2 regions of the Metapseudomonas furukawaii genome follow, and region 1 is predicted to be linked to the other one. Evidence: predicted binding sites of a transcription regulator. Region 1 holds the regulator's gene; the other holds the start of a gene.

Region 1 (10,819 bases):
TCCTCCCGGCTGCGCGGTTGCACCGAGACTCTCACCGGCCCTGTGGGGCCGGCGACGGGGAATTGACGGCCCCCGTACCCGGGGCCTCTGCTGGCGCTACTGGTGCAGGTTGCGTGCCAGCCCTCTGCAACGCGGCATCCGGCCGCGCGTTGGCGCTCCCTACACCGCTGACGCTGCGACGTACATCCAGGTTGCGGGACACCACCAGGACCACCCGCCGATTGCGGGCCCGTCCTTCGGCAGTGGCGTTGTCCGCCACCGGCTGGAACTCACCATAGCCCACCGCGGCGAGGCGGTTCGGTGCGACCCCATCCATGGCCAGCATGCGCACGATGCTGGCGGCGCGCGCGGAGGAAAGCTCCCAGTTGGACGGGAACTGCGCGGTGGCGATGGGCAGGTTGTCGGTGAACCCCTCCACATGCACGGGGTTGCCGTAGGGCGCCAGAATCCCGGCAATCTTCTCGATCAACTCGAAGGCCGCGTCGTTGGGAATGGCGTCGCCGCTGGGGAACAGCAGGCTGGAATTCATCTCGATCTCCACCCACAGCTCGTTGCCGCGCACGCTCACCTGGTCGGCATCGATCAGGTCGCCGAAGGCATCGCGCATGCTCTGGGCGATGGTCACCAGGGGATCGGCGCCCGGATCATCGACCGAGGACTGGCTGTGATCGCCCTCGTCCGTCACGGCGTGCCCCGTGCTGCGCGGTTTCTCTTCACCCACGGGGATCGGCTCGACCGAGCGGTCCGGCTGGTTGAACACCCCGACCAGGGACTCGGAAAGGATCTTGTACTTGCCTTCGTTGATGGAGGAAATCGAGTACATGACCACGAAGAAGGCGAACAGCAGGGTGATGAAGTCCGCGTACGACACCAGCCAGCGCTCGTGATTCTCGTGTTCTTCCTGGTGCCGCCTGCGTGCCATGGCCGTACCCTCAGTCCATGAAGCCTTGCAGCTTGAGTTCGATGGAACGCGGATTCTCGCCCTCGGCGATGGAGAGGATGCCCTCCAGCAGCATCTCGCGGTAACGGGACTGGCGGATGGCGATGGCCTTGAGCTTGTTGCCCACCGGGAGCAACAGCAGGTTGGCGAAGCCGACGCCGTAGATGGTGGCGACGAAGGCGACGGCGATGCCGCCGCCCAACTGGCTGGGATCGGCCAGGTTGCCCATCACATGGATCAGGCCCATCACCGCGCCGATGATGCCGATGGTGGGGGCGTAGCCGCCCATGCTCTCGAACACCTTGGCAGCCTGGAGGTCGCGGCCCTCCTGGGTGAAGAGGTCCACCTCGAGGATGCTGCGGATGGACTCCGGCTCGACGCCATCCACCAGCAGTTGCAAGCCCTTGCGGGCGAAGGGATCGGCTTCGCTGTCGGCGATGGGCTCCAGGCCCAGCAGGCCTTCCTTGCGCGCCGTCTGGCTCCAGTTCACCACCCGGTTGATGCCGCCGGCCAGGTCGATGAAGGGCGGGAACAGTATCCAGCGGACGATGGCCAGGGCGCGCTTGAAAATGCTGATGGGCGTTTGCAGGAAGGCGGCACCCAGGGTACCGCCCAGGACGATGAGTGCCGCAGGGCCGTTCAGCAGGGCCCCGACGTGACCGCCTTCGAGGTAATTGCCGCCGACGATGGCGACGAATGCCAGGATGACCCCGATAAGGCTGAGTACATCCATTACCTGGCGCTCTCCATTACATGCAGGCCTCGACCAGGTGGCGACCGATGTCGTCCAGGCTGTAGACGGCGTCGGCCAGGTTGGCCTTCACCACGGCCATGGGCATGCCATAGATGACGCAGCTCGCCTCGTCCTGCGCCCAGACCTGGCTGCCGCCCTGCTTCAGCAGGCGCGCGCCCTCGCGGCCATCGGCCCCCATGCCGGTGAGCACCACCGCGAGGACCTTGTCGCTGTAGGCCTTGGCGGCCGAACCAAAGGTGATGTCGACGCAGGGCTTGTAGTTCAGGCGCTCATCGCCGGGCAGGATGCGCACGACCCCACGGGTATCCACCATCATCTGCTTGCCCCCCGGCGCCAGCAGCGCCAGGCCGGGACGCAGCACGTCACCGTCCTCGGCTTCCTTGACGGAAATCCGGCAGAGCTTGTCCAGACGCTCGGCGAAGGCCTTGGTGAAAGCCGCCGGCATGTGCTGGATCAATACCAGTGGCGCGGGAAAGTTCGCCGGAAGCTGGGTCAGCACCCGCTGCAGGGCTACCGGGCCGCCGGTGGAAGTACCGATGGCCACCAGCCGGTAGCCCTTGCGCTTGGGAGCCGGCGAGCTGGCGACGGGGGCTGCGGGGTTCGCTGCCGCCGGCGCTGGGCTGGAGCGTGCCGACAGTCCGGGGCTGGGGGCGGTCGCCGGCGTGGGCAATGACGAGGTGCCGAAGCTGCTGTAACGGCGGTTGCTGCGGGCGATGCTGTGGACCTTCTCGCAGAGCAACTGCTTGACCTTCTCGGGAGTACGGGAAATGTCCTCGAAGTTCTTCGGCAGGAAATCCACCGCGCCGGCGTCCAGGGCGTCGAGGGTGACGCGGGCGCCTTCGTGGGTGAGGGACGAGAACATCAGGACCGGCGTCGGGCAGCGCTGCATGATGTGCCGCACCGCGGTGATGCCGTCCATCATCGGCATCTCGTAATCCATGGTGATGACGTCCGGCTTGAGCGCCAGCGCTTGGTCGATGGCCTCGCGGCCATTGGTGGCGGTGCCCACCACTTGGATATTGGGGTCGGAAGCGAGGATTTCCGAGACACGGCGACGGAAGAAACCGGAGTCATCCACCACCAGAACCTTGACTGCCATAAGAATAAAGCTCCTAGCGGGCGGCCGTTGCCGGCCGCCCCAGATCAGCCACGGCGCGCGTAATGCTTGAGCATGCTCGGCACGTCGAGGATCAACGCGATGCGGCCGTCACCGGTGATGGTGGCGCCGGACATGCCCGGCGTTCCCTGCAACATCTTGCCCAGCGGTTTGATCACCACCTCTTCCTGGCCCACCAACTGGTCGACGACGAAGCCGATTCGCTGGGTGCCCACGGAAAGGATCACCACGTGACCTTCCCCCTGCTCTTCCACCGCCGCATCGCGGACCAGCCAACGCTTGAGGTAGAACAGCGGCAGCGCCTTGTCGCGCACGATCACCACTTCCTGGCCGTCCACCACATTGGTGCGGGACAGGTCGAGGTGGAAGATCTCGTTGACGTTGACCAGCGGGAAGGCGAAGGCCTGGTTGCCCAGCATCACCATCAGGGTGGGCATGATCGCCAGGGTCAGGGGGACCTTGATGACGATCTTCGAGCCTGCGCCCTTCTGCGAGAACACGTTCACGGTGCCGTTGAGCTGGGAGATCTTGGTCTTCACCACGTCCATGCCGACGCCACGGCCGGAGACGTCGGAAATCTCCGTCTTGGTGGAGAAGCCCGGGGCGAAGATCAGGTTGTAGCACTCCAGCTCGGTGAGGCGATCCGCGGCGTCCTTGTCCAGCAGGCCCTTCTCCACCGCCTTGGCGCGGAGCACGGCGGCGTCCATGCCCTTGCCGTCGTCGGTGATCATCAGCAGGATGTGGTCGCCCTCCTGCTCGGCGGACAGGACCACCCGACCGGTACGCGGCTTGCCGGCGGCCTCGCGCTCGTCGGGGGACTCGATGCCGTGGTCGACCGCATTGCGCACCAGGTGGACCAGCGGGTCGGCCAGGGCCTCCACCAGGTTCTTGTCCAGGTCGGTCTCCTCGCCCACCAGCTCGAGGTTGATTTCCTTCTTGAGGTTGCGCGCCAGGTCGCGGACCAGGCGCGGGAAGCGGCCGAAGACCTTCTTGATCGGCTGCATCCGGGTCTTCATCACGGCGGTCTGCAGGTCGGCGGTGACCACGTCCAGGTTGGACACGGCCTTGGCCATGGACTCGTCGCCGCTGTTGGCGCCCAGGCGAACCAGGCGGTTACGCACCAGCACCAGCTCGCCCACCATGTTCATGATCTCGTCCAGGCGCGCGGTATCGACACGCACCGTGGTTTCCGCTTCGCTGGCCACGGCCGGACCAGCCGCGCCGTTGCCGGCGGCGGGCGCAGCCGGACGCGCGACCGGTTCGGCCTTCGGAGCCGGCTTGGCAGCGGGTACGGGCGCCGGGCGGCTGGCGGCCGGCACGGGAGTCGGCGCCGCAGTCGCCACGGGGTCCTCGGTGGCGCCGGAGAACTTGCCCTTGCCATGCAACTGGTCCAGCAGGGCCTCGAACTCGTCGTCGGTGATATTGCCACCACCCTCGGCGGCGGCCGGGACCACGGCGGGCGCCTCGGACTTCACCGGGGCGGCGGGCTCAGCAGCACCATTGAACTTGCCCTTGCCATGGAGCTGGTCCAGCAGGGCTTCGAACTCGTCGTCGCTGATGTCGTCGCCAGCGCCGGCGCCAACCGGAATGGCCAAGGCCGGGGCGGACGCGTGGGCGGACACCGCGACCTCGGACTCGACCGCACCGGAGAACTTGCCCTTGCCATGCAGCTGGTCCAGCAGGGACTCGAACTCGTCGTCGCTGATCTCGTCGCTCGCATCCTTCGCCACCGCAGCGGCGATGGCGTCGCTGTCGCCGAGGGCGTCCAGCAACTGCTCGAACTCGCTGTCGGAGATATCCATCGAGGATTCGCCGGACACGACCGCGACCGGTGCCGGAGCCGGCTCCGCGGCCACGACCGCTGCCGGTTCGGCAGCCTGGGGCGCGGGCTCCGCGCCGGCGGGCTCCGCCAGGCGCGACAGCGCCGCCAGCAACTCCGGCGTAGCGGGCGTCGGCTCGCTGCGCTCGCGCACCTCGCTGAACATCTCGTTCACGGTATCCAGGGCTTGCAGCACCACATCCATGAGCTCGGCGTCCACACGGCGTACGCCCTTGCGGAGGATGTCGAAAACGTTCTCGGCGATGTGGCAGCACTCCACCAGGGCGTTGAGCTGGAGGAAGCCAGCGCCGCCCTTGACGGTGTGAAAGCCACGGAAGATCGCATTGAGCAGGTCCATATCGTCCGGGCGGCTTTCCAGCTCGACCAATTGCTCGGACAGTTGCTCCAAAATCTCGCCGGCCTCTACCAGGAAGTCCTGGAGGATTTCTTCATCGGCGTCGAAGCTCATATGAGCGCTCCCTAGAAACCAAGGCTGGATAGCAGATCGTCGACGTCGTCCTGACCGGACACCACGTCTTCCCGTTTATCGGCATTCATCTGCGGACCTTCACCCCTGGAGGTGTCTTTTTGTTTGTCGGCCTCGGCACGCAACGCATTGTGGTCGTGCTCGATACCCACGAAACGGTCCACCTGGCTCGCCATCAGCACCAGCTTGACCAGATTGCTCTCCACCTCGGTGACCAGCTGGGTCACGCGCTTGATCACCTGGCCGGTGAGGTCCTGGTAATCCTGCGCCAGCAGGATGTCGTTGAGCTTGCCGGAGAGTGCGTCGGTATCACGCTGGCTGCGCGCCAGGAACTGGTCGACGCGACGGGCCAGCTCGCGGAATCCGTCCGCGCCGATTTCCCGGCGCATGAAGCGTCCCCACTGCTCGCGCAGCTGCAGGGCTTCGTCGCTGAGTCCGTTGAGCAATGGCGCACTCTCCTCCACCAGGTCCATGGTACGGTTGGCGGCCTTCTCGGTCATGTGCACCACGTAGCCCAGCCGGTCGGTCGCGTCGGCGATCTGCGACACTTCCTGGGCATGGGGCAGGCGCGGGTCGATCTGGAAGTTGACGATGGCGTTATGCAGCTCGCGGGTGAGCTTGCCGACCTCCAGGTACAGGCCGCGATCCCGGACCTGGTTGAGTTCTTGGATAAGTTGCACGGCGTCGGTGAAATTGCCTTTCTCCAGGCTGTCCACCAATTCCCGCGCACGGTCTTTCAGGGTCGACTCGAAGTCTCCCAGCAGGGGTTCTTTCTGGTCCATGGTGCCCTCGCGGCCGGCATCAGCCGTTGACCCGCTCGAAGATCTTCTCGATTTTTTCCTTCAGGACCTGGGCGGTGAAGGGCTTGACCACATAGCCGTTCACGCCGGCCTGGGCCGCTTCGATGATCTGGTCGCGCTTGGCTTCCGCGGTCACCATCAGGACTGGCAGGTGCTTCAGGCGTTCATCCGCCCGCACGGCGCGCAGCAGGTCGATGCCGGTCATGCCGGGCATGTTCCAGTCGGTGACGAGAAAGTCGAAGTTGCCGCTGTGGAGCATCGGCAGCGCCGTGGTGCCGTCGTCCGCTTCGGCGGTATTGGTGAAACCCAAATCGCGCAAGAGGTTCTTGATGATGCGTCTCATCGTCGAGAAATCGTCAACGATGAGGATTTTCATGTTCTTGTCCAAGTCGACCTCCGTACAGTCCTCAAACGCCCCTCTTGCCGGGCGCCGTTCAAATCTGGAAGCGGTGTGCCGTTCAGCGCGCGCGCCACTCGCCGAGACGCGCACGCAGGCGTGCGGCGCACTGGCTGTGCAATTGGCTGACCCGCGACTCGCTGACCCCCAGCACTTCCCCGATTTCCTTCAAATTCAGTTCTTCGTCGTAATACAGCGCCAGCACCAGGCGCTCACGCTCCGGCAGGTTCGCGATGGCATCGGCCAGCGCGGCCTGGAAGCGTTCTTCTTCCAGATCATGGGAGGGTGAGAATTGGGTGAAACCGGCGTCCTCGCGCACGCCGCCATGCTCGCCGTCCTGCAACAGGTCGTCGAAGCTGAACAGGCGGCTGCCCAAGGTGTCGCTCAGGATGCCGTAGTAGTCTTCGAGACTCAATCCAAGTTCGGCAGCAACTTCCTGATCTTTAGCGTCACGCCCCGTTCTCGCCTCGATAACGCGGATCGCGTCACTCACCATACGGGTGTTGCGGTGCACCGAACGCGGTGCCCAGTCGCCCTTGCGGACCTCGTCGAGCATGGCGCCGCGAATGCGGATGCCCGCGTAGGTTTCGAAGCTGGCACCCTTGGTGCCGTCGTATTTCTTGGAGGCTTCGAGCAAGCCGATCATCCCGGACTGCATCAGGTCTTCCACCTGCACGCTGGCCGGCAGGCGCGCGAGCAGGTGATAGGCGATGCGCTTGACCAGGGGGGCGTAGCGCTCGATCAACTGATGTTGCGAATCCCTTGCCTGTGTCTTGCCGTACATACGCAGTCCAGTAGCGGGTGTCATACGGGCGTTTCCGCGGGCGACTGTCTGACCAGACGCTCGACGAAGAACTCCAGGTGGCCTCTCGGATTGGCCGGCAGCGGCCAGCTGTCGACCTTCTGCGCGATGGCCTTGAAGGCCAGCGAGCACTTCGAGCGCGGGAAGGCCTCATAGACCGCGCGCTGCTTCTGTACCGCCTTGCGCACCGACTCGTCGTAGGGGACGGCGCCCACGTACTGCAGGGCGACATCCAGGAAGCGGTCGGTCACCTTGGTCAGCTTGGAGAAGAGGTTGCGCCCTTCCTGGGGGCTGTGGGCCATGTTGGCCAGAACCCGGAAGCGGCTCATGCCGTAATCGCGGTTGAGCAACTTGATAAGCGCGTAGGCGTCGGTGATGGAGGTGGGCTCGTCGCAGACCACCACTATGACTTCCTGCGCCGCGCGGACGAAGCTGACCACCGAGTCGCCAATCCCTGCGGCGGTGTCGATCACCAGCACATCGAGGTTGTCGCTGATATCGCTGAACGCCTGGATCAGGCCGGCGTGCTGCATGGGCGAGAGCTGCACCATGCTCTGGGTGCCGGAAGCGGCCGGGACGATACGGATGCCCCCCGGCCCCTGCAACAGCACGTCGCGCAGGTCGCATTCGCCATTGATCACATCGGCCAGGGTGCGCTTGGCGGTGAGGCCGAGCAGCACGTCGACGTTGGCCAGACCCAGGTCGGCGTCCAGCAACATGACGCGGCGACCGAGATCGGCGAGCGCCAGGGAAAGGTTCACCGACACGTTGGTCTTGCCGACGCCGCCCTTGCCGCCGGTCACCGCGATCACCTGTACGGGATGCATACTACCCATTTGAAATACCTTGCCTTGGGCCACTTGGCTGCCTAGCACCGCCCACTCCAGGGCGGCTCGAAAAATTCGTCAACCGGCGCGACGCGCCGGATTCTGGTAGAGCCCGGCGAACAGGTCGGCCATGGCTTCCTCGCTCGGGTCCTCCGGTGCCTGGAGGCTGACCGCACGGCTCACCAACTGGTGGCTGCGGGGAACCTGCAGATCATCCGGGATTCGCGGCCCGTCGGCCAGATAGGCTACCGGGAGATGCTGGCCGATAGCCAGACCCAATGCCTCACCGAGGCTGGCCGCTTCATCCACCTTGGTGATGACACAACCGGCCAGGCCGCAACGTTTGTAGCTGTGATAGGCCGCCTTGAGCACCTGGCTCTGGCTGGTGGCGGCCATCACCAGGTAATTCTTCGCATTTATCGCCCGGCTCGCCAGTGCCTCCAGCTGCATCGTCAGCGCCGGATCGTTGGTGGGCAGGCCGGCGGTGTCGATCAGTACCACGCGCTTGCGCACCAACGGCGCCAGCGCCTGGGTCAGGGACTGGCCCGGATCCACCAGGGTCACCGGCACGTTGAGAATCCGGCCGAGGGTCTTGATCTGCTCCTGGGCACCGATGCGGAAGCTGTCCATGCTGACCAGGGCGACGCTCTGGGCGCCGTACTTGAGCACATAGCGCGCCGCCAGCTTGGCCAGGGTGGTGGTCTTGCCCATGCCGGCCGGGCCGACCAGGGCGATCACACCGCCCTCTTCCAGGGGCTCGACCTTGGGGGTACGGATGGCGTGGGCGAGGTGGGCCAGAACCATGCGCCAGGCCTGGCGCGGCTCGTCGACCTTGGCCACCTTGTCCAGCAGGGCGCGTCCCAGCTCGGCCGGCAGCCCCATGCGCTGCAGGCGACGCCAGAGGCTGGCCTGCTGCGGACGACGGCTCTGCATCTGGCCCCAGGCGATGGAGCCCAACTGGACTTCGATCAGCTCGCGCAGCCCGCTCAGCTCGAAGCGCATGGCATCCAGGGCGGCCTGGTCGACGCCGGAGGATTTCGGCGCGGCCACCGGCTCCACCGGGCGCGCCACCGCACGCGGACGGCCCAGGGCGGCCGACAGGGCCTCTTCCGGCAGTTCCGGCTCGACGGCGGTCAGCGGGCGCGCGGCGAACAATTGACGGTCCTTGGCGGCATCGGCCTCGGCACGCACGGCCAGATCGGCCTGGGCCTGGGCGATGCGGGCCTGGGTCTTGCGCAGCTCGGCCTCGAGGGCCGGGTTGGGCTTGCTCGGCGCCGGCGCCGGCATGGGATAGTCCAGGGCGGCGGTCAGCTCGACACCACCGGCGACGCGACGATTGCCGATGATGGCGGCGTCCGCGCCCAGTTCATCCCGCACCAGCTTCATGGCTTGACGCATATCGGCGGCGAAGAAGCGTTTGACCTGCATGGCCGTAGACCTCGATTAGTTCTGTCCCACAGTGGCCACGATGGTGACCTGCTTGTTGTCCGGTATTTCCTGGTAGGCCAGCACGTGCATGGTCGGTACGGCCAGCCGTGCGAAGCGCGACATCATCGCCCGGATCGGCCCGGCCACCAGCAGGATGGCCTGCTTGCCGAGCATTTCCTGGCGCTGCGCCGCATCCACCAGTGAACGCTGCAGCTTCTCGGCCATTCCGGGTTCGAGGAGAACGCCATCTTCCGAACCCTGTCCGGCCTTCTGCAGGCTATTGAGCAATATCTGTTCCAACCTGGGCTCCAGGGTGATCACGGGCAGCTCCGGCTCTAGTCCCACAATGCCTTGGACGATTGCACGGGACAGCGCGACGCGAACCGCCGCCACCAGCGCGGCGGGATCTTGACTCTTCGGCGCGACGTTGGCGATGGCCTCGGCGATGGTGCGGATGTCACGCACCGGCACCTGCTCCTGCAACAGCGCCTGCAGCACCTTGAGCAGGGTGGACAGGGACACCACGCCCGGCACCAGCTCTTCGGCCAGGCGCGGCGAGCTCTTGGCGAGGTTCTGCATCAGCTGCTGGACCTCTTCGTGCCCCAGCAGCTCGTGGGCGTGCTTGTAGAGCACCTGGTTGAGGTGGGTGGCCACCACGGTACTCGCGTCCACCACGGTGTAGCCGAGGGACTGCGCCTGGTCGCGCTGGCTGGCGTCGATCCACACGGCCTCCAGGCCGAACGCCGGATCCTTGGCGGCGACGCCGTTGAGGGTGCCGAACACCTGGCCGGGATTGATCGCCAGCTCGCGGTCCGGGTAGACCTCCGCCTCGGCGACGCTGACGCCCATGAGGGTCAGGCGATAGGCGTTGGGCAGCAGGTCGAGGTTGTCGCGGATATGCACCGAGGGCATGAGGAAGCCCATCTCCTGGGACAGCTTCTTGCGCACGCCCTTGATCCGCGCCAGCAGCTGGCCGCCCTGGTTGCGATCCACCAGCGGGATCAGCCGGTAGCCCACTTCCAGGCCCACCAGGTCGACGGGAACGACGTCGTCCCAGCCCAGCTCCTTGGTTTCCTGGGCGCGCTGGGCGGGCAGCAGTTCCTGCTGGCGCTTCTCCTCCTGCACCGCCTCTTCCTTGACCTTGTTCTGCTTCTTCCAGATGAGCCAGGCGCCACCGGCGGCCAGCAGGCCGAGGCCGACGAAGGGCACGTGGGGCATGCCGGGCACCAGCCCCATGGCGATCAGGATGGCGGCCGAGACGGCCAGGGCCTTGGGCGAGGCGAACATCTGGCGGTTGACCTGCTGGCCCATGTCCTCGGAGCTGGAAACCCGCGTGACCATGATGGCGGCGGCGGTGGACAGCAGCAGCGAGGGGATCTGCGCCACCAGGCCGTCACCGATGGTCAGCAGGGAGTAGATGCGGCCGGCGTCGCCGAAGCTCAGGCCGT
Region 2 (10,819 bases), 1.5 Mb from region 1:
ATTTTCGAGACATTCATGACGCTTCTGTCGAGTTAATCCCCGCCCGGAATCAGCCCTATAGTGAATCGTTCCATAGCGCGTCAAAGTTCTTGCTAGCGTTACAGCTGTGTATCTCAAAGCCTTGTTTTCATTGGCAAATCAAATTTTTGACGTCAAGGAGGATTCACCTTGGAAGCCCTCTCCCTCGCACCGCGACGTCTGCTTCTGGTGGATCCCTGCGACCAGTGCCGGCGCCTGCAGCCGCACCTGGAGGAGGCGGGCTGGCTGGTGTCAAGCCAGAGCCTGGACCAGGCCCAGGCGGCCAGCTACGACATCGGCTTGCTGCGCTTGAGGACGGAGCACCTGCTTAGACCCGAAGGGGTCAAGCACCTGATCAGTCGCAGCGGCACCGAGTGGATCGCCCTGGTTGACCCGTTGGCCGAGGACGTACAGGGGCTGGACGAGTTCATTGGCGAGTGGTTCTTCGACGCCCTCGCCCTGCCGGTGGACCTGCCTCGCCTGCAGGGCCTCCTGGGACGGGCCTTCGGCATCGCCCGCTTGCGCGGCATCGGCACCCGCCGGGGGGATCAGCATGAACTCCTGGGCCAGAGCCGGCCCTTGCGGGAGTTGCGCAAGCAGCTGGCGCGGCTGGGCCCCAGCGACAGGCCGGTGCTGATCCTCGGGGAAAGCGGCAGCGGCAAGGAGCTGGTGGCGAGGACCTTGCATCGGATGTCGCGGCGCGTGGGCCAGCCGTTCGTGAGTTTCAACTGCGGCATGCTGCCCGAAGCGGAGACCGCCAACCTGCTGTTCTCCCACCAGGGAAAGCTGGTCGCGGCCAACGGCGGGACCTTGTTTCTCGACGCCATTCATGACCTTCCGCAGGGGCAGCACGAGCGGTTGCTGAACTGCCTTCGAAACAAGGTGCTGCGCCGTGCCGATGGTGAGTCCCAGGCCCTGGACCTGCGGGTGCTGGCCTCCAGCCGCGAGGACCTGGAGGAGCGGGTGGAACAGGGGACCTTCCATCCCGGCCTGCGTCAGTGGCTGGAGCAGAACCGGCTCACCATCACGCCGCTGCGCAAGCGCCAGGGCGACATCGCCCTGCTGGCCAGCTACTTCGTCGAGCTCTACAGCCTGGAGGCCGGGCGACGTTCCACCCATTTCAGCGAGGAAGCCCTGGCGGCCATGGTGCGCCACCGTTGGCCGGGCAATGTGCGGGAGTTGGCCAGCCGGGTCCGTCGGGGCTACGCGCTGGCGGAAGGGGGGCCTATCGAGGCCGATGACCTGGGATTGCACAGCGCCCCGGCGGACGCGGTCCCGCTGGGTACGCTGGAGGACTACAAGCGCCGGGCGGAGTACCAGGCCCTGTGCGACGCCCTGGCGCACTACAGCAGCAACCTCAGCCATGCGGCCAAGGTGCTGGGGGTGTCGCGGCCGACCTTCTACCGGTTGCTGCACAAGCACCAGTTGCTCTAGGGGCCGGGTGATCGGCTCCGGCTCACATGCCGTTGGCGAAAGCGGGGATGCCCAGGTCGATGGCGGCGCGCACCGGTTTCAGGGCCACGGCGTAGCGGGCGAGGATATCCAGGTCGTAGTCGATCCGGTCGCGGATGCGCTGGTCGTCCTCGCTGGCCGCATCGGTCTCGTTCAGCACTTTTTCGACGCCACGGACGATCAGGTGCTCCGGCAGGTAGCAGAGGCGGCAGTTCTTGTAGCTGGAGGCCCGCAGTTCGCTGATGGGGTAGCTGCCGCCGATCCCCGAGGAGACGCCTACCAGCAGGCCCGGCTTGTGGGCCAGTTCGGCCTTGCTGGCATAGATGAAGAAGTTCTTGATGGCCGGACAGGCCATGCCGTTCCACTCGGGGGCGATCACCACCACGGCATCCGCTGCGCGCAGCTGCTGCTGGTACTGGCTCCAGGGGCCGGTGTCCTCGGCGGGCCAGAGGGGCAGCGGGCCCTGGCCGAGGTCGATGATGGAGCAGCCGTCGGGACTGGCCTTGTCCAGGTCGATCAGGCGCTGGCGGAGGAAGCGGGCGACCTTGCCCGACTGGCTGTTGGCGCGGCTGGAGCCGGCGATCAGGACGATGTTGAGCATCTGGGGGTTCCTTGTTGAGACCGTGGCGCAGGCTAGCCGGGGCGAAGACCCGCGGCAAGCGAGCGCACGACAGTTCTGCCTGCGGATTACGCCAGGGCTGATGGGTTTCGCTTCGTGTTCGCTCTACCCAGCTACGGGGCGGAGGCGTGTGGCGAAGCCCGGTAGGATGGGTAGAGCCTGCGAAACCCATCGAGGCCGGCTGATGGGTTTCGCTTCGCTACGTAATCAACCCTTGAAGCAGGCTACACCGGCTGCGCGTGCTTCAGGCCGCCTCAGGCGCGGAACTGGTCCATCAGGCCCTGCTGGTGGTTGGCCAGGCGGTTCAGGGCCTGGCTGACCTGGGCGGATTCCTCGGCCTGGCCGGAGAGGGATTCGGTCACGTCGCGGATGGCCGCCACGTTGCGGTTGATCTCCTCGGCCACGGCGCTCTGTTCCTCGGCGGCGCTGGCGATCTGCAGGTTCATGTCGGTGATCACGGTCACCGCGTTGCCGATCCGTTGCAGGGCGGCCACGGCCTGCTCCACCTGCTCCACGCTGCCCTGGGCCTGGCGGTGGCTGCTGTGCATCGAACCCACCACTTCGCGGGTACCGTGCTGCAGGCCTTCGATCACCTGGCGGATTTCCTCCACCGAGTCCTGGGTGCGCCTGGCCAGGTTGCGCACCTCGTCGGCCACCACGGCGAAGCCCCGGCCCGCCTCGCCGGCGCGGGCGGCCTCGATGGCGGCGTTGAGGGCCAGCAGGTTGGTCTGCTCGGCGATGGCGCGGATCACCTCCAGCACCGAGCCGATCTGCTCGCTGCTGTTGGCCAGGGCCTGCACTTCTTCCATGGCCGCGCTCATCTCGCTGGCCAGCTGTTCGATGGCGCTGGTGGTGCGGCCGATCACGCCGAGGCCTTCGCGGGTGGCCTGGTCGGCGCCCCGTGCGGCTTCGGCGGCCTGGGCGGCGCTGCGGGCGACGTCCTGGGCGGTGGCGCTCATTTCGTGGGAGGCGGTGGCGACCTGGTCCACTTCGCGGAACTGCTGCTGCATGCCGGCGCTGGTCTGGCTGGCGATGGCGGCGGACTGGTCGGCGGTGCCCCGGGCGTCCTGCACCGAGCGTTTGACGTCGGCGATGGTGGGCTGGAGCTTGTCGAGGAAGCGGTTGAACCAGCCGGCCAGCTCGCCGAGTTCGTCCTGGCGGGCGTAATCGAGGCGACGGGTGAGGTCGCCTTCGCCGCTGGCGATATCCCTGAGCATGCCGGCGACGCCCTGGATCGGCCGGGTCACGCCGCGCGCGGTGAGCCAGACCAGCAGCAGGCCGGCGATGGCGGCCAGGATGCCGATCAGCAGGCCGGTGAGGTTGGCGGCCTGGTTCTGGGCACTCAGCTTGGCGTCGAGCTCCAGTGCGGGCGCCAACAGCACCTGTTCGGGAACCTCCAGCAGGACGCTCCAGGGCGCGGCGGTGGGGATCGGCTTGAAGGGTTCCATCACCCGCAGCAGGCCGTCGTGCTGCATTTCCAAGGCCTTGCCGGCCTGGAGGTTGCCGGCCAGTTCCCCGGCGTTGGCGCCGAAGGCCTTGTCCAGCTTGGCGCTGAGCAGGCTGGCGTCCCGGCTGTGTCCCGCGAGCAGGCCGGCCGGGCTGAGGATGCTGACGTGGCCGTTGCCTTCGTACAGCTCGCGGTTACCGGCGACGCTGAGTTGCTGGAGCCGCTCCAGGCTGATGTCGAGACCCATGACGCCGACGGTCTTGCCGTCCAGTTGCAGCGGGAAGGCGATGCTGGTCATGAGGATCTGGCGGTCCCCGACGTTATCGAAGTAGGGGTCCAGCACGCAGGACTGTCCGGTTTTCATCGGGCAGGTGTACCAGGCGTTATAGGGAGCGCCGCTGGGGCCGGTGCTGCTGTCGGCCAGCAGTTCCTCGGTCATGGATTCCGATTCCAGCGTGCCGGGGGTGGGCTGTGCCCAGTAGAGGGAGAAGCGGCCCTTGTCGTTGCTGCCCAGCTCCGGCTGGTCGACGAAGAGTTCGTCCTTGCCGTCGAGGGCGTTGGGCTCGAACACCAGGTAGAGGCCGAGGATCTCGGGATTGGCTTCCAGGCTGGTGCGCACCTGGCGCGTCAGGTCCTCGCGCAGGTCGAAGGCGTCGAGGAAGCGTTTCTCGGCCTGCTCCTTGAGGAACAGCACCTGCCGGGAGAAACCCTTGCCGTACTGGTAGTTGTCCATGAAGTAGCGCTGGATGCGGATCGCCTGGAGCTCGGCGCGGGCCTGCAGGCGCAGGCGGGCGCTCTGCTCGAGCATCTGGCGGCTGTCGGCCTGGACCAGGCTGGCGCTGCGTTGGGATTGGTACAGGGACGAACCGACCAGCAGGCTCACGATGGCCAGCAGGCAGAGGCCGGCGAGCAGGGTGATCTTCCACTGGATGGACAGTCGATTGAACGGCATTGGGATTTCCTTCTGTCTCGTCGGAACTGCATTCGTTATCGGCGCCGGTGCCGGTTGCTTGACGCCAGGACGACGAATAGCCGTGCGAAATGCACGAGGGCGCAATTTGCAGGCAAGAATTATGCACACTCCGAACGATATTCCGAACGCTTTTGACAGGAGGTGCCGCGTTCGGCAGAGTGCGCGCTTTTTTTCGCGGCGAAGCCGCGTCTTGCGTGGCCGGGATATCCCGAGGAGGAATGATGAATGCGGTAGTGGCGGCGGTAGGGATAATGCTGGTCCTCAGCCTGTGCCGGGTGCATGTGGTGGTGGCCCTGATCGTGGGGGCCCTGGCGGGCGGACTGGTGGGCGGACTGGGGATCGAAGGCTCCCTGGCGGCCTTCAACAAGGGCCTGGGGGGTGGCGCAACCGTGGCCCTGTCCTACGCGCTGCTGGGCGCGTTCGCCGTGGCGATTGCCCGTTCCGGCCTGGCCCATGCGCTGGCGGACAAGGCGCTGACCCTGGTGGGACGGCAGGACGCGAGTGGCGGGAGTGCACTGAAATGGTTGCTGCTGGCCCTGCTGCTGTGCGTGGCGATCGCGTCGCAGAACGTCCTGCCCATCCACATCGCCTTCATTCCGCTGCTGGTGCCGCCGCTGCTCTATGTGATGACGCGGCTGGCCATCGATCGCCGACTGGTCGCCTGCGTGATCACCTTCGGCCTCATCACGCCCTACATGTTCCTGCCGGTGGGCTTCGGCAACATCTTCCTGAACGAGATCCTGCTGGCGAATGTGGTGAAAAGTGGCGTCGACGTTACCGGTGTGAAGGTTACCGAGGCCATGTCGATACCGGCGCTGGGCATGGTGGCCGGGTTGCTCGTCGCGGTGCTCTTCAGCTACCGCCGCAAGCGGGTCTATGACCTGGATCGCATCGCCCAGGCGGAGCAGGTGAGCGTCTCCTACAACCCCATGAGCCTGGTGGTGGCGGGCGTGGCCATCCTGGTGGCCTTCGTGGTCCAGCTCTGGCTGGACTCCATGATCATCGGCGCGCTGCTGGGGTTCGTGATCTTCTCGCTGTCCGGCGTGGTTCGTTGGCGGGAAGCGGACAGCCTGTTCACCGAGGGCATGAAGATGATGGCGATGATCGGCTTCATCATGATCGCCGCAGCCGGTTTCGCCGAGGTGCTGCGGGAAACCGGGCATGTGCAGACGCTGGTGGACGCTTCCGCGGCCTGGATCGGCAACAGCAAGGCGGTGGGTGCATTGCTGATGCTGCTGGTGGGGCTGCTGGTGACCATGGGCATCGGCTCGTCCTTCTCGACGGTGCCGATCATCGCGGCGATCTTCGTGCCGCTGTGCGTGCAACTGGGCTTCAGCCCGCTGGCGATCGTCAGCATCGTCGGTACCGCCGGTGCCCTGGGCGATGCCGGTTCGCCGGCTTCCGACTCCACCCTGGGCCCCACCTCGGGCCTGAACGTGGATGGCCAGCACAATCATATCTGGGACACCGTGGTGCCCACCTTTCTGCACTACAACCTGCCGCTGCTGGCCTTTGGCTGGGTGGCGGCGATGGTGCTCTGAGCCTTTCCCCTCCGGGGGGAACTGCTTGATCCATACGACCGACCGGTCACTTTAGAACGTCACGGGGTTGCCGATACAACGGCGACCCCGTTCCATTTCCGGACCTGCCTGCCGAGGACCGCCCGATGCGATTGACCCTGAAGACCAAAGTCCTGCTGCTGGCCCTGGTGCCGGTGATCCTGTTCGCCCTGGTGTTGTCCGGTGCCGTGACCCAGGTGATCCATAGCCTGGCTGCGGATGAAGTGAAGAACACCCGTGAGCGGCTGATGGAAGAGAGCCGCCAGGAGCTGCGCAACTACATGCAGATCGCCCTGGGCTCGGTGCAGGCGCTGTACGACGCCTCGGCGCAGGGGGACCAGGCCAGCCGCGACCAGGCCATCGCCATCCTGGCGAAGATCAAGTACGGCAAGGACGGTTACTTCTTCGGCTACGACTCCCAGGTGATCCGCCTGTTCCGGGGGGACAGCCCCGTTGATGTGGGCAAGAGCTTCGCCGGCCGCAAGGACCCGAACGGCGTGGCGGTGAACGATCGCCTGGTGGCGGTGGCGAAGGACGGGTCCAACTATGTCGAGTACAGCTCGGCGTTGCCGGGGAACGAGAGTGTGCTGGTGCCGAAGTTGGCCTACAGCTACTACCTGCCCAAGTGGGACCTGGCCCTGGGCACCGCGGTCAACCTGGATGGCGTCGCCGCCCAGGTCGCCGAGGTGGAGGCGGAGATCGACGAACGAGTGAGCACCATAGTCACCAGCGTGGTGGTCATCGCCGCCCTGTTGCTGGCGGTGGTCGGGTTGGCGGGCCTGGGCCTGGCCAATGCCCTGGTCCGCCCGTTGCAGCGGATCAAGGCGAATCTCGATGACATCGCCGCCGGCGAAGGCGATCTGACCCGCCGGCTGACGGTGGACAGCCGCGACGAACTGGGCGAACTGGCCGGCTCCTTCAACCGCTTCGTCGAGAAGATCCACGGTCTGGTGCGGCAGATCGTCGAGATGACCGAGCAGCTCACTGGCCTGGTGGGAGAAGTGGCGGCCCAGGCCCAGCGTTCCGAGCAGGCCATGGAGCGGCAGCGCCAGGAGACCGATCAGGTGGCCACGGCCATCAACGAGATGTCCGCCGCCGCCCATGAGGTGGCTCGCAGTGCCCAGGGCGCCGCCGAGGCGGCGCAGAAGACCGATCACGAGGGCCAGGCCGCCAAGCAGGTGGTGGACGGAAGCATCAGTCGCATCCATGCCCTGGTCGGCGATATTCGCAGCAGCGGCGTTTCCCTCGACAGCCTGCAGCAGGACGTGCAGTCCATCGTCAGCGTGTTGGGGGTGATTCGCTCCATCGCCGAGCAGACCAACCTGCTGGCCCTTAACGCCGCCATCGAGGCCGCGCGCGCGGGCGAGGCCGGACGGGGGTTTGCCGTGGTGGCGGACGAAGTGCGCGCCCTGGCCAGCCGCACCCAGCAGAGCACGCAGGAAATCCAGGGCATGATTGATCGCTTGCAGCAGGGCACCCAGGATGCGGTAACCGCGATGCGTCGCTCCAGCGATGCCGGGGACACCACCAGCCAGCAGGCCAACCAGGCTGGCGCCTCCCTCGACGCCATCGCGGGCCTGATCGGCACCATCAACGCCATGAACGCCCAGATCGCCAGCGCCGCCGAGGAACAGACGGCGGTGGCCGAGGAGATCAACCGCAGCGTTCACCAGATCGCCGTGGCGGTGGACAGCGTCGCCGAGGAAACCCGTCATGGTGCCGATACCGCGCGCAACCTGGCCCGGCTGGGCGACGGCCTGGGCGGACTGGTGAAGCAGTTCAGGATCTGAACCCAGGCTGCGGCGCCTTCGCGCGCCGACAGCGGGCAGGCAAAGAAAAACCCGGCACCAGGCCGGGTTTTTCTTTGTGCGGGTGACGTCTTACTGGGCCAGGGCCACCAGACCGGAATGCTGGACCAGCTCCAGCAGCGGCTGCGGGTAGACGCCGAGGAAGAACGCGAGGATGGCCACGAACAGCAGCATGATGCCGCCGGCGCGCTGGGCCCAGTGCATGTCGGCGTCGTGGCGGCGCAGGTTCGGCTCCACCAGGAACAGGGTGACCATGACGCGCAGGTAGTAGAAGACCCCGATGGCGCTACCCAGCACCATGGCGCCCAGCAGCCACCACAAGCCGGATTCCACGCCGGCCGCGATCACGAAGAACTTGCCGATGAAGCCGGCGGTCAGCGGGATACCGGCCAGCGACAGCATCATCACGGTGAGCACCGCGGTCAGGTACGGACGGCGCCAGAACAGGCCGCGGTACTCGTACAGGGCGTCGCAGTCACGGCCGCTGTAGGGCGTCGACATCAGGGTGACCACACCGAAGGCGCCGAGGCTGGTGAGCACGTAGGTGGCCAGGTAGACGCCGATGGCTTCCACCGCCAGGCCCTTGCTGGCGATCAGCGCCACCAGCAGGTAGCCGAAGTGGGCGATGGAGGAGTAGCCGAGCAGGCGCTTGATGTTGTTCTGCACCAGGGCCAGCAGGTTGCCGAAGAGGATGGAGGCGATGGCGATCAGGGTCAGCAGGTCGTTCAGCCAGCCGCCGGCGGTGGCCGGGGAGAGCTGGTACAGGCGCAGCAGCACGGCGAACACGGCCACCTTGCTGGCGGTGGCCAGGAACGCGGCCACCGGTGCAGGGGCGCCTTCGTACACGTCCGGGGTCCAGAGGTGGAAGGGGACCAGGGACAGCTTGAACGCCAGGCCGATGAGCATCATGCCGATGCCGAGCTGGGACAGGACACTGGACGTGCCGGCGGCGGCCAACTGGCTGAAGCTCAGGCTGCCGGCGTCGGCGTAGAGCAGGGCCATGCCGAACAGCAGGAAGGCGGAACCGGCGGCGGACAGCACCATGTACTTGATGCCGGCTTCCAGGGAGCGCTTGTTGAAGAAGGCATAGGCCACCAGGCCATAGACCGGCACCGAAAGCAGTTCCAGGCCGATGAACAGGCCGGCCAGGTGCTGCGCCGTGACCAGCACCAGGCCACCGGCGGCGGACAGGAGGATCAGCAGGTACATTTCCTCGCGGTTGCCCGGGTAACCCTTGCCGGATTCGCCGCCCAGGTAGGCGTGGATCAGGGTGACGCAGGCCAGGGTTCCGGCCAGCACCAGCGCCATGTAGAAGGCGCCGAAGTGATCCACCATCATCAGCGGCGTCACTTCCAGGGGCGCGACCTTGAGGGTGGGGAGGAGGGACAGCAGGGCCAGGTTCAGGCCGATGACCGAGAGGCCGAAGGTCCAGGAGTGGTGCCGCTTCCAGGCGATGGCCAGCATCACCACGACTATGGTGGCGCAGGTGACCAGCAGCGGTAGCAGGGCGATGAAGTGTTGTGTCGTGAATTCCATGGTCTGCTTACCGGGCTACGAGTTGGTTGACGGCGGATTCCAGCCACTGGTGCACGCCATGCATGCTCGCAGCGGAAGTATCCAGCACCGGTTGCGGGTAGACGCCGAGAAGGATCAGGAGCACGGCGAGGCCGAGCACCATGATGAGCTCGCGGGAGCGCAGGCCTTCGTAGGCGTTCTCGTTCTTGCCCGGGCCGAAGTAGGCGCGGTGGATCATGATCAGCGAGTAGACGGAGCCGAAGACCAGGCCGGTGGATGCCAGGACGGCGATCCAGGGCACCTGCTGGAAGGCCCCCACGAGGATCAGGAACTCGCCGACGAAGTTGCCGGTGCCCGGAAGGCCCAGGGCGGCGGCGGCGAAGAACAGGCTGATGGCCGGCAGGTAGGGCATGCGGTTCCAGATTCCGCCCATCTCGCGCATGTCACGGGTGTGCAGGCGCTCGTACAGCTGGCCGCAGAGGATGAAGAGCGCCGCGGCGGAAAGGCCGTGGGCGATCATCTGCACCACGGCGCCCTGCAGGGCGATCTGGCTGCCGGAGTAGATGGCGATCAGCACGAAGCCCATGTGGGACACGCTGGAGTAGGCCACCAGGCGCTTGATGTCGGTCTGGGCGAACGACAGCAGGGCGCCGTAGACGATGGCGAACACGCCGAGCCACTGGGCGATCGGCGCGAACTCGGCCGAGGCGTTGGGGAACAGCGGCAGGGCGAAGCGGATCATGCCGTAGGCGGCGGTCTTCAGCAGGATGCCGGCCAGGTCCACGGAGCCAGCGGTCGGGGCCTGGGCGTGGGCGTCGGGCAGCCAGGAGTGGAAGGGCACCACCGGGAACTTCACCGCGAAGGCGATGAAGAAGCCCAGCATCAGCAGGTATTCGGTGCCGGGCGCCAGTTGGGCCTTCAGCAGGTCGGCGTAGTTGAAGGTCAGCACGCCGGTGTTGCTGTAGTTCACCAGGACCAGGCCGAGGATGGCCACCAGCATCACCAGGCCACTGGCCTGGGTGTAGATGAAGAACTTGGTGGCGGCGGTGATGCGGGTCTTGCCCTTGCTGCCGCTGTGACCCCAGAGCGCGATGAGGAAGTACATCGGCACCAGCATCATTTCCCAGAAGAAGAAGAACAGGAACAGGTCGATGGCCAGGAACACGCCGACGACGCCGCCCAGGATCCACATCAGGTTGAGGTGGAAGAAGCCGACGCGGTTCTGGATCTCGCGCCAGGAGCAGAGCACGGAGAGGACGCCGAGCAGGCCGGTGAGGACCACCATCAGCACCGACAGGCCGTCCATCGCCAGGTGGATGGTGACGCCGAAGCGCTCGATCCACTGCACCTGGAACTCGTGGGCCCACTCCGGGGCGGTGCCTGGCGACGGCGCCAGGGTGAAGTCGCCGGTCAGCCACAGCCAGAGGC

Evidence for each region. Region 1 encodes FliA, which starts transcription of late flagellar genes. Its sites were predicted from a motif close to CTAAAGTTTNNNNNNNNNNNGCCGNTAA; they were not measured.
Region 2: a site for FliA is predicted at 4,524-4,551, ahead of KF707C_RS13315 (methyl-accepting chemotaxis protein). Genes of this name have one in related genera too.

Annotation. Positions count from the first base shown of each region.
Region 1 is NZ_AP014862.1:4,345,882-4,356,700, forward strand. Features, by position in the region: gene motD (flagellar motor protein MotD) at 32-922, opposite strand; gene KF707C_RS20090 (flagellar motor protein) at 933-1,673, opposite strand; gene KF707C_RS20095 (protein-glutamate methylesterase/protein-glutamine glutaminase) at 1,690-2,793, opposite strand; gene KF707C_RS20100 (chemotaxis protein CheA) at 2,838-5,099, opposite strand; gene KF707C_RS20105 (protein phosphatase CheZ) at 5,111-5,899, opposite strand; gene KF707C_RS20110 (chemotaxis response regulator CheY) at 5,919-6,293, opposite strand; gene fliA (RNA polymerase sigma factor FliA) at 6,376-7,122, opposite strand; gene fleN (flagellar synthesis regulator FleN) at 7,119-7,952, opposite strand; gene flhF (flagellar biosynthesis protein FlhF) at 8,022-9,371, opposite strand; gene flhA (flagellar biosynthesis protein FlhA) at 9,387-10,819, opposite strand, start outside.
Region 2 is NZ_AP014862.1:2,856,205-2,867,023, forward strand. Features, by position in the region: gene KF707C_RS13305 (sigma-54-dependent transcriptional regulator) at 169-1,452, shown strand; gene KF707C_RS13310 (NADPH-dependent FMN reductase) at 1,475-2,071, opposite strand; gene KF707C_RS13315 (methyl-accepting chemotaxis protein) at 2,344-4,488, opposite strand; gene KF707C_RS13320 (Na+/H+ antiporter family protein) at 4,731-6,050, shown strand; gene KF707C_RS13325 (methyl-accepting chemotaxis protein) at 6,176-7,858, shown strand; gene nuoN (NADH-quinone oxidoreductase subunit NuoN) at 7,949-9,412, opposite strand; gene nuoM (NADH-quinone oxidoreductase subunit M) at 9,420-10,819, opposite strand, start outside.